Regions from separate parts of the Pseudarthrobacter sp. AB1 genome, predicted to be linked through region 1. Evidence: riboswitches for the same ligand, from Rfam matches in the RefSeq annotation. Region 1 holds a riboswitch; the other holds the start of a gene.
The links. A riboswitch is a leader RNA that binds a small molecule or an ion and turns the genes downstream of it on or off. The one in region 1 is predicted to bind cyclic di-AMP.

Region 1 (4,094 bases):
CCGAGAAGGTCGTTGCATGCCCTTTCGCAACGGCGGCAGGCCTCGGCGCAGAGCCGGCAGTGTTCATGCATGCCTGCGTGTTGTTCGTATTCCTCGGCGCAGGCCTTGCAGATGGTGGCGCAGGCCTGCAGCACCGCGCGGGAGACGTTGGCGTCATAGCCGGTGTGGCGGGAGAGGACGTTTGCAGTGGCCGCGCAGATGTCCGCACAGTCAAGATCGGTGCGGATGCATTTGGTCAACTCGGCGACCATGTCTTCGCCGAGGCAGGCATCAGCGCAGGCGGTACAGGCCTGTGAGCAGTCAAAGCACGCCGCAATGCATTCGGCGAGCATGTGCTGATCGATGCCGCCGAGATCCTTCGGGTACGCATCGAGCATCTTGTGGGTGCTTCCGTGTGTCATTTCTTTCTCTCTTTCCAATATTGAACGGGAGGAACCTGGTGCGGAGACCAGCTGATGTTTTCTGATGTGCCGGCTGTTTGGCTGATGTTCTTTCTCGGGCCTCCTTCTGATCGGCTGAAGGCAGGACCCAAAGGGCGGCCCGCACGCGGTGTCTACGCCAGCCAGGTCGAAGGGTGCCACTTGCCGGCCATATGGCCTGGCGTTCGCGCGGCCGGACGGGGAGAACGTGCGCTTTATGTCCGACTGACAGACAGTTGAGTTAGGGTTAGCGCCTGCCAGCTCAGCGGTGCTTGGGGCCTGTTGGCGATGTGGGATGCCGGGGGCCGGGCGCGCGGGCCAGCGGAATCCGGTATGAGCGTTCCTGACCTTGGCTGCGCCGCGTCGGTCACAGCAACAGGCCACGACCGTGGACTGACTGCCCGGGTGTCTCCGGTCTCGTGGCATCCTCTGCGCGGGCCCCCGCGGAGCACGTCGGAGGCGGATTGGGCTCCGACTGGGCTCACTCTGTTCGAACGTCCCCGAGGGTTCTCCTGTCCCCCGGGGATCGCAGTCTCGGGCTGGCGCTGTGCGGCGGCGCCAGGCCTGGGGTCTGACACGCCCACCACGTGTTCCTGTCCATCGCAGAAGGTAACTGGCCCGGCCGAAAGGAGGACGACCACGAGGCAGGAAAGGACAGCCCGCGGCGCCGCAAGCCTGCGGACCAGCAGTGGAAGCGTCGAACGTTGAAGGGCCATCTGGTCTCTCCTGAAGGCAAGTCCCGCCCAGCGTAACCTTCCGGTGCCCCGCCAGTCACCATGCCTGTCCCCTTAAGCCCAGAGCGCTTTTGATAACGGATTTGTAACTTAAGCCGACGCTTCGCTAAAGTTGGATAAGCACATACCCCCAACGGGTATGGATGTGACCGCTTCGCCAAACCCCGCCGGCGGTCCGTGAACCTGATCTTTCTCAGGCGGGGGCGGAGGACCCAACTTTGGTGCGTAATGATGCACCTTGGGGTGAAGCCGACCCTGTGACTGCGCGTCCTGATCGCGTCCTGCAGGGCAGCCGGACAGTCCACTCGTCCGAATCCGACAGCTAACTTCGCCGGCGCCGAGAGGACCGCTATCTTGCCTGCCCAGCCAAAACACGGCCGTCGCCGTGCCCTTCCGGCCGCTGCCTCACCACGCCGCCGTCCGTTTTTCCAGGAACCAACGTTCCGGCTACGCGGCCAGCAGTTCGGCCTAACAGCAGCCGTCACAGGAATGATTGCCCTCACTGCTCTGTCCGCGGCGCAGGCTGACTCCGGCAGCCGCGCTGCGGCCCAGGACAGGCCGGCGGCCGTGGCAGCCGCGGCTCCGGAAGCAGCGGTTACGGCAGCAGCTGACACTGTTCTTACCTTTGACCGCCCGGAGGTGACCTCCCAGCCGGCGCCTGCGCCCGTTGCCCCGGCGCAGTCCGCGGGGGCGGTTAAGGCACCCGAGGCTGCCCCCGAGCCCGTGCCGGCATCCCCATCCACGGGGTTGCGTTCCCCGCTCGCGTCGATTAACGTCAGTTCCCCTTTCGGCTTCAGGATCAGCCCGATCACCGGGGCCGTGGGGGAAATGCACACCGGGATCGATCTGACCGGGGCGTGCTCGACGGCGGTCTTCGCCGCCGGTTCCGGCACTGTCACCGAGGCCGGCTGGAGCCCGTACGGTGGCGGCAACCGGATCGTCGTTGATCACGGCAACGGGCTGAAGACCACTTACAACCACCTGGCCAGCATCGGTGTCTCCCTCGGACAGGCCGTGGTTCAGGGCCAGCAGATTGCAGGGGTAGGCACAACCGGTGCCTCCACCGGCTGCCACCTTCACTTCGAGGTCATGGTCAACGGCCAGACCGTCGACCCGGCTGCCTTCATCTAAGAGGCCCGGCCCGCAGCCTTTTAGATGGCTGCGCTGACTGCTTGCGCGTGAAGGCGGCAGCCGCGCGATGAAGCGGTACAGTTGCGGGTGCGTCCTGCACCCTGTTTTTGACTTTCCTGATGGACCTGCGCTCACTGCCAGTCAGGGTTCCAGACCCGGGCGGATAACGCAGGAAGGCCGTCTGCGGGCGCCCACATATCGAGCCGGACAAAGGACTATACAGTGCAAATCCCGATGGCAGCCGCAGGCCTGTACGCCCTGGCCACGACGCCGGCCCCGGGTCCCGGGAACGAAGGGCTGAGGCCAGGGCTGGATGCGGATCAGGTAACTCCCGGATTCCTGGGTTTCGCGATGACGGCGTTCATGGTCATCGCAGTTGTCCTGCTCATGGTTTCCATGACCAGGCGAATCCGGCGCGTGCGATACCGGGCGCAGTTTGAGCAAGGAAGCGAACCCGTTTCGGCAGGGACGGACGACAACGCCCCCAGCCAGCATGGGATCAACAGACCCGAGGCGACCAACGGAACCGGACGGGGCGGCGAAAGCCCCGGACGGGACTGAGGCCGCGGCTCCCGCGGCAGGCTAAGTCGTCCAGGTCCTCGGTGGTTCCCGCTGATCACCTGGCCGTGAAGGCTATGGCGGACATAGCCCCGGCCGGGGGACATTGAGTGGCGATGTCCGCCGCCCTATTGTCCCTGGGAGCCGTCGCGTGGATTTTTTAGTCAAACGGTTGCTCCGGGTGTGCCCCGGTCCACACCCGGTACCTGTCTCCTCCTATAGGGCTCATCTTCCTATTCCTCTCCTGAAGGACCTTTGCTAGACCAGCCACGGAGACGCTCTGGACTTCCGACGCATGTCCGGAAGGCCCTGCCGCCTGGGTCCACTTGGTTTCCGGTCGCTGACCGCTAACCCGGTGCCACGGCTCCTGTAATGAGGGATTTGAGGATGCTCTGGTCGGCCAGGCCCAGGATCCGCGCCGCGACTCTGCCTTCTCTGTCCAGAACGAGTGTGGAAGGGACAGCCTGGGGTGGAACGTACTGGGACATGGCCAGCAGGATGCCCCCGTCTTTGTCGTGCATGCTGGGGTAGGTGACGCCGAAGGTCCGTTCGAATGCGGCGGCGGTAGGTTCCTCATCACGGATGTTCACGCCGAAGAAAGAGACGCCTTGTGTTTTGAACTCCCTCGATAGCGCCTCCAGCCGTGGAGCTTCGAGCCTGCACGGCGCACACGCGGCGTACCAGAAGTTCAGGACGATCACTTTTCCGGCCCAGTCGCGGGAGTTCACGGCTGTCCCGTCGTACAGTTGCCCCGTCAGCACCACCGGGGGTTTCCGTTCGGCTGCAGCATATTCGGTGACGGAGCCGTCCCCGGCGATGTAGTTTTTGTTGTCACCGGCGCTGGCCTGCCGGGCGAGGGTATCCGTGGAGCCGCAGCCCGCGAGCAAGGGCAGGCCAAGACCAAGTATTCCCAGGGAGAGAAGACGGCGGCGGGGTAACCCGGCCCTTTGCACGGGTCCTGGGGCAGCGGGTGGGGCCGTCGAGGGGCGGAACTCATGCATGATTTGTCCTTTGATAAAGGCCGATGCGAAGTTGAATGGGGTCGCGGAAACGTGGGACCCGCAGGGCAGCGGTTGCGGCGGTCGCCGGTGTTCTCGAATGTCAGTTCTCAGGCTCGTCAGGGCGTCTGCTGAATGGGACACCGTGATCGGCCTGAGCGTGGCGTGTTCCATCTCCGTGTCCCTAAGTGCCAATAAAGCGATGGGGAGCGGGAGTAGGGGAGCGGGCTTTGCGCATCACTGCTGCCCCCCGG
Region 2 (4,094 bases), on a different contig from region 1:
GGACCAGCTGCTGCTCGCCGCCGCTGAGTGTGGGGAAGAACCTGCTGCGGAGGCCGGCGATGCCCACCCTGTCCATGGCCTCCAGGGAAGCAGCCCGGCAGCGCAGCGCACCAGCATGGTTTTGCCGCTGCCGTTCGGTCCCAGGACGGCAGCGGCGGTTCCCGGCAGGACACGGACGCTGACATCCCGGAAGACCCAGTCCGTCCGGCCGTATCCGAAGCCCACTCCGTTGAGCTCGAGCACTTTCCCAGATCCTGTCCCGAACCGGCCCTCCCGCACGCTGCCGGGGCAGACCCTTACCCGGAATAGGAGCACCGGTTGAGCATCTCGGGCTTCGGGTTAGTGGCTGTGCGACGTGTGGGTGTCGGGTGCGGGGACTGCGGGGGCGTCCGTCGGCTCGACGAGGGTGGGGTCTTCGCTGGTCGGAGCCTCGGCGGGTGCCTGCGACGGTGCCGGCGTGGAGTCGTGGCTGTGGCTCCCGGAGTCGAGGGTGCTTGCGAGGGCGGACATGCCGAACCACGTCAGCGCGGCGACCAACACGACACCTGCGGCAAACGGGCTGACCAGGTGGCGCAGGCCGCCCTTGGCGTCCTTGGCGATGAACGCGACGTAGGACATCAGCAGGCCGATCGGAGTCATCCAGGCGCTGCGCTCGGGGAACTGTTCGAAGTGCTGGATGCCGCCGCCGACCAGGCCGACGCCGAAGGAGAGCAGGAGCGAGAACGCGACGAGCGAGATGGCCCGGCCTAGCAGAGGGCGCTCATCGACGAGCACGAACTCGTTGACGATGGTGCCGAGGAGGAACACGACCGCACCGACGATGCAGATGATCGTGTACAGGCCCGGGTTGACCGGATAGTGTACGACGGCGCCGGCGATAAGGGCCGCGCCCATGAAGTAGAGCATCGCGCCGATGTAGCGCGAGTAAAGCGAGGGAGTCCGTTTCGCGAGCTCTGCCTCATAGGAGGCAACGTCTTCGCGGCTGAGGTCGTTCTGAACGGTCATGTCTGGTGAGTCTTTCTTTTCAGGAGTGCGAGAGCAGGCAGCCGTAGCGCCGATACCGGAAGCTGGTGCGGTGTGGCGCTGCGCGTGCTGCTCAGCAGGGCAGAATCGAGCGTCATGTCTCGTTTCCTTGGAACTGGGACGGCTTGGCCCGACACTCTGCAGAGATGGGATGCGCCTCAGAATTGTGGTTCGCGGCATAAACGGCGGTGTTATAGCACCGCTATATGTTGCCTTCGGGTGACCCGAGGAAGGAGTCAGGCGCATGGTTGGAGGAGCATACTAAAGGTCGGTAATTCAGTGCCCCCAAGGCATTGAATCACCGGCCTTTAGTGATTTGTTAGCCTGCGCGGACGAAGGTGACGGCACCCTTGGACGTCATCCAGGTCAGCGGGTGCACGGCGGTTTCGTTCTTCCCGTTCAGGCCTGAGCTGAGGACCTGGCCGTTGCCGACGTAAATTCCTACGTGGCCGGGCTGCATGACCATGTCACCGGGCTGGGGGTCGGTGACCACGGTGCCGTAGTCCATGAACTGCATCGGGCCCAGGTCCCCAACGGGGATGCCAGCGGCATTGAGGGCATTTTCGACCAGCCGCGTGCAGTCCTGGAACATGCCGATCTGAGCGTAGGCGGAGGACACCATGATGGAGTTAATGCCACCGGCTGCGGGGGCGGGAGCCGGAGCGGGCGCAGGCGGGGTGACGGTGACTTTGGCCGAGGCGGGTACCGCGGCCTTCGCGGTTTCCACGACAGGCTTCGGGGCTTCCACTACAGGAGCGGGCATGGTTTCCACGACCGGGCGCTCGAAGGAAATCTGGATGGTGGCATCGGCGGTCAGCGGGGCCTGTACCTGGCTAGCGACCTCGAGGTTGGCGGCCGGTTCAGCTTCGCGCTGGGCGGGGGCGTCCGCTGCCTGGGCGGCAGCAATACCACTGGTCAGCACGAGACTGGAAGCCGCTGCGAAGACGGCAGCCTGGCGGCCTGCGCCGCTGGCATTCGTGGTAACGGATTTGGTCAGTGCGGCAAGAGTGCTGGTCTGGGGGACCGCGCGGCGGCGGCCGTGAGTTTTGCGCATGGGCATGTAAGGGCCTCTCCCACTGCCTGCGAGGTTAGCTGTCGGATTCGGGTGGAAGGCACCCGGCCGCGTCAGGCGCAAAAGTGCACCAGGCACGGCTTCACCCCAAGACCTGCCAGAAGCAGGCCAATAATGGGTTCCCCGTCTCTGCCGGACGAAAAGCGAACGGATCCCGGGCAGCGGCAGAGTTAGGCAATCTGTTCGGGAGTGCCGCCTCAAGGAGAAACCGGCACGACTTAGACCGTACTTCAGACCAGCACTGTTTGTCACATTACGGTAACGGTGTGACATGGAAGTCCGGGCTGGTGTTGCCGTACCCGCTTGCACGGCCGTTCACCCCCAGTACGCCCTCCATCCTTCCTCAAAATATAGAGCCGGGCTTCCCCTTGTTTCTTCCACTGCCGGGTGCAGCTGCTGCTCAACCGGAGCTTCTTCGGCACCTGCAGTGGTATCCAGTGGCAGCACAGTCGAGTTTGCTGTTGAAGGGCTGACGGGCGGGCATTGCGTCCAGACCGTTAAAAAGGCTGTATCGGCCGTTGAGGGTGTCGAGTCCGCCTCTGCGGACCTCGTGTCCGTTCCCGGGTGATTGTCGACGGTATGGCCGGCAGCTTTGCTGTGTGTGTGGGGCCGTGACCTCAACCGGCTACACGGTTTACAGCAATTGGCATCAAGGCCTTTGGCAGAAGACCGGTTAGGCGAGCGGGGCGTCTTTTGACGGGGCGAACGCGTCCCCGGCGCTGAGGTCGGCATCGCGCTCGGCGCTGGAACGGGTGCACGGCATCGGCTCAGCGACGGGCAACATCCTCTCCCGGCACACCGGCTACGACGCCAACGTCACCCGCGCCGTGCTCCAGGCCTGCGCCAGGGTCTGTGAGGCCTGCGGCGATGACTGCGAACAACATGCAGGCATGCACGAGCACTGCCGGATCTGCGCCGAGGCGTGCCGGCGCTGCGAGCAAGCCTGCAATGAACTCCTCACATTCCTGGCTGACCGGCGCCTGCCCTGCAGAGGCCGGCGCGCCCGGCACCTGCAGGGCGTCCAAGGCAACTCTGATCAGCCTCAGTACCGCTTCATGTGTAGCCAGTCCTGCCGCAGCCCCCAGGGCATGAAGGCAGAAGGCCGCCAGCTCGTCCGGGGCAGCTTCGAAACGGAAGTCTCTGCGTCCGCGCCTTCGTGAATGATCTCTGCGATGAAATCCGTGAGGTGCTGATGGGCCCGCCCCGCGTGGCCTCCCTGGTGCAGACGTGCCGCGTCCGCCTCGTTGTTATCGGAGCGGGCGAGCCGCAGCCAGGCGCCCCATCGTTGATATCTCCTGGGAGAAATCCCCGCTGGACCTGTAAGTTTCTGCAGCGATGACGCTGCAGCACTGATTTTCCTTTTGCCGAGGGAAAACTAAGGCCGGCCCCAAGGGGCCAGTCTCACCCGTTTTAAACGCTCAAACGGGGCTCGCTTCGCTCGGGGCTGTAGAAGCGTTTTTCTGTTTTGGCTGCTGTCCTGCCGGATTGTACGTGTCCGCTCCGGCCCGTCTAATACCCTCCTCCGTCGGCCACAGCTCCGCAAGCTCCGCAAGCTTCGCCAGCAGCCAAAACAACGGGGGAGAGGGGACGCTGGCCGGTCACCTAAACCGCACCACCACCAGTAAAACAACTGGGTCCGCGCCCGTACCCGTTTCCCGCTTGACAGACATAGAAGCGTCGGGCGCGCCGATCAGCGCTGTCAGCACACCGAGCGGGATCTCACCCGGAGTGGCGGTGGGTGCCAGGTTGTCCACGAGGATGATGTAGGGGCCGCCAAGGAGGAGGGACGCCGGCAGCAGGACCCGATGGTCCGGGCCCGGCCGGGGCCCGGATCCCCAGCGCGCCCTCCTGGCCGGGTATTCCGCGGCACGTGATAGGTCATCCTTAGGTCTGCGTGGAGGTGTACTGACTCAGGAGTTCGACGACGGCGGCCATCGCCGCCGGGATGGCGGCGGACACGGGCGGTGTCAGCCCGATGCCGTCGGTGACGTCGGCCGGA

Region 2: linked by a shared signal. The riboswitch ahead of DAD99_RS05625 (NlpC/P60 family protein) and the one ahead of DAD99_RS18630 (M23 family metallopeptidase) in region 1 are both predicted to bind cyclic di-AMP.

The regions. Positions count from the first base shown of each region.
Region 1 covers NZ_PZKO01000067.1:97,097-101,190, reverse strand. The annotation lists gene DAD99_RS18635 (four-helix bundle copper-binding protein) at 1-401, opposite strand, end outside; cyclic di-AMP (ydaO/yuaA leader) riboswitch at 1,300-1,502, shown strand; gene DAD99_RS18630 (M23 family metallopeptidase) at 1,508-2,284, shown strand; gene DAD99_RS18625 (hypothetical protein) at 2,507-2,845, shown strand; gene DAD99_RS18620 (TlpA disulfide reductase family protein) at 3,190-3,843, opposite strand; gene DAD99_RS18615 (hypothetical protein) at 4,078-4,094, opposite strand, start outside.
Region 2 covers NZ_PZKO01000018.1:87,474-91,567, reverse strand. The annotation lists partial or broken gene DAD99_RS05635 (ATP-binding cassette domain-containing protein) at 1-225, opposite strand, end outside; gene DAD99_RS05630 (hypothetical protein) at 340-1,005, opposite strand; gene DAD99_RS05625 (NlpC/P60 family protein) at 1,343-2,083, opposite strand; cyclic di-AMP (ydaO/yuaA leader) riboswitch at 2,087-2,282, opposite strand; gene DAD99_RS22255 (heavy-metal-associated domain-containing protein) at 2,367-2,663, shown strand; partial or broken gene DAD99_RS05615 (four-helix bundle copper-binding protein) at 2,857-3,063, shown strand; partial or broken gene DAD99_RS05610 (hypothetical protein) at 3,694-3,900, opposite strand; gene DAD99_RS05605 (hydrogenase maturation protease) at 3,980-4,094, opposite strand, start outside.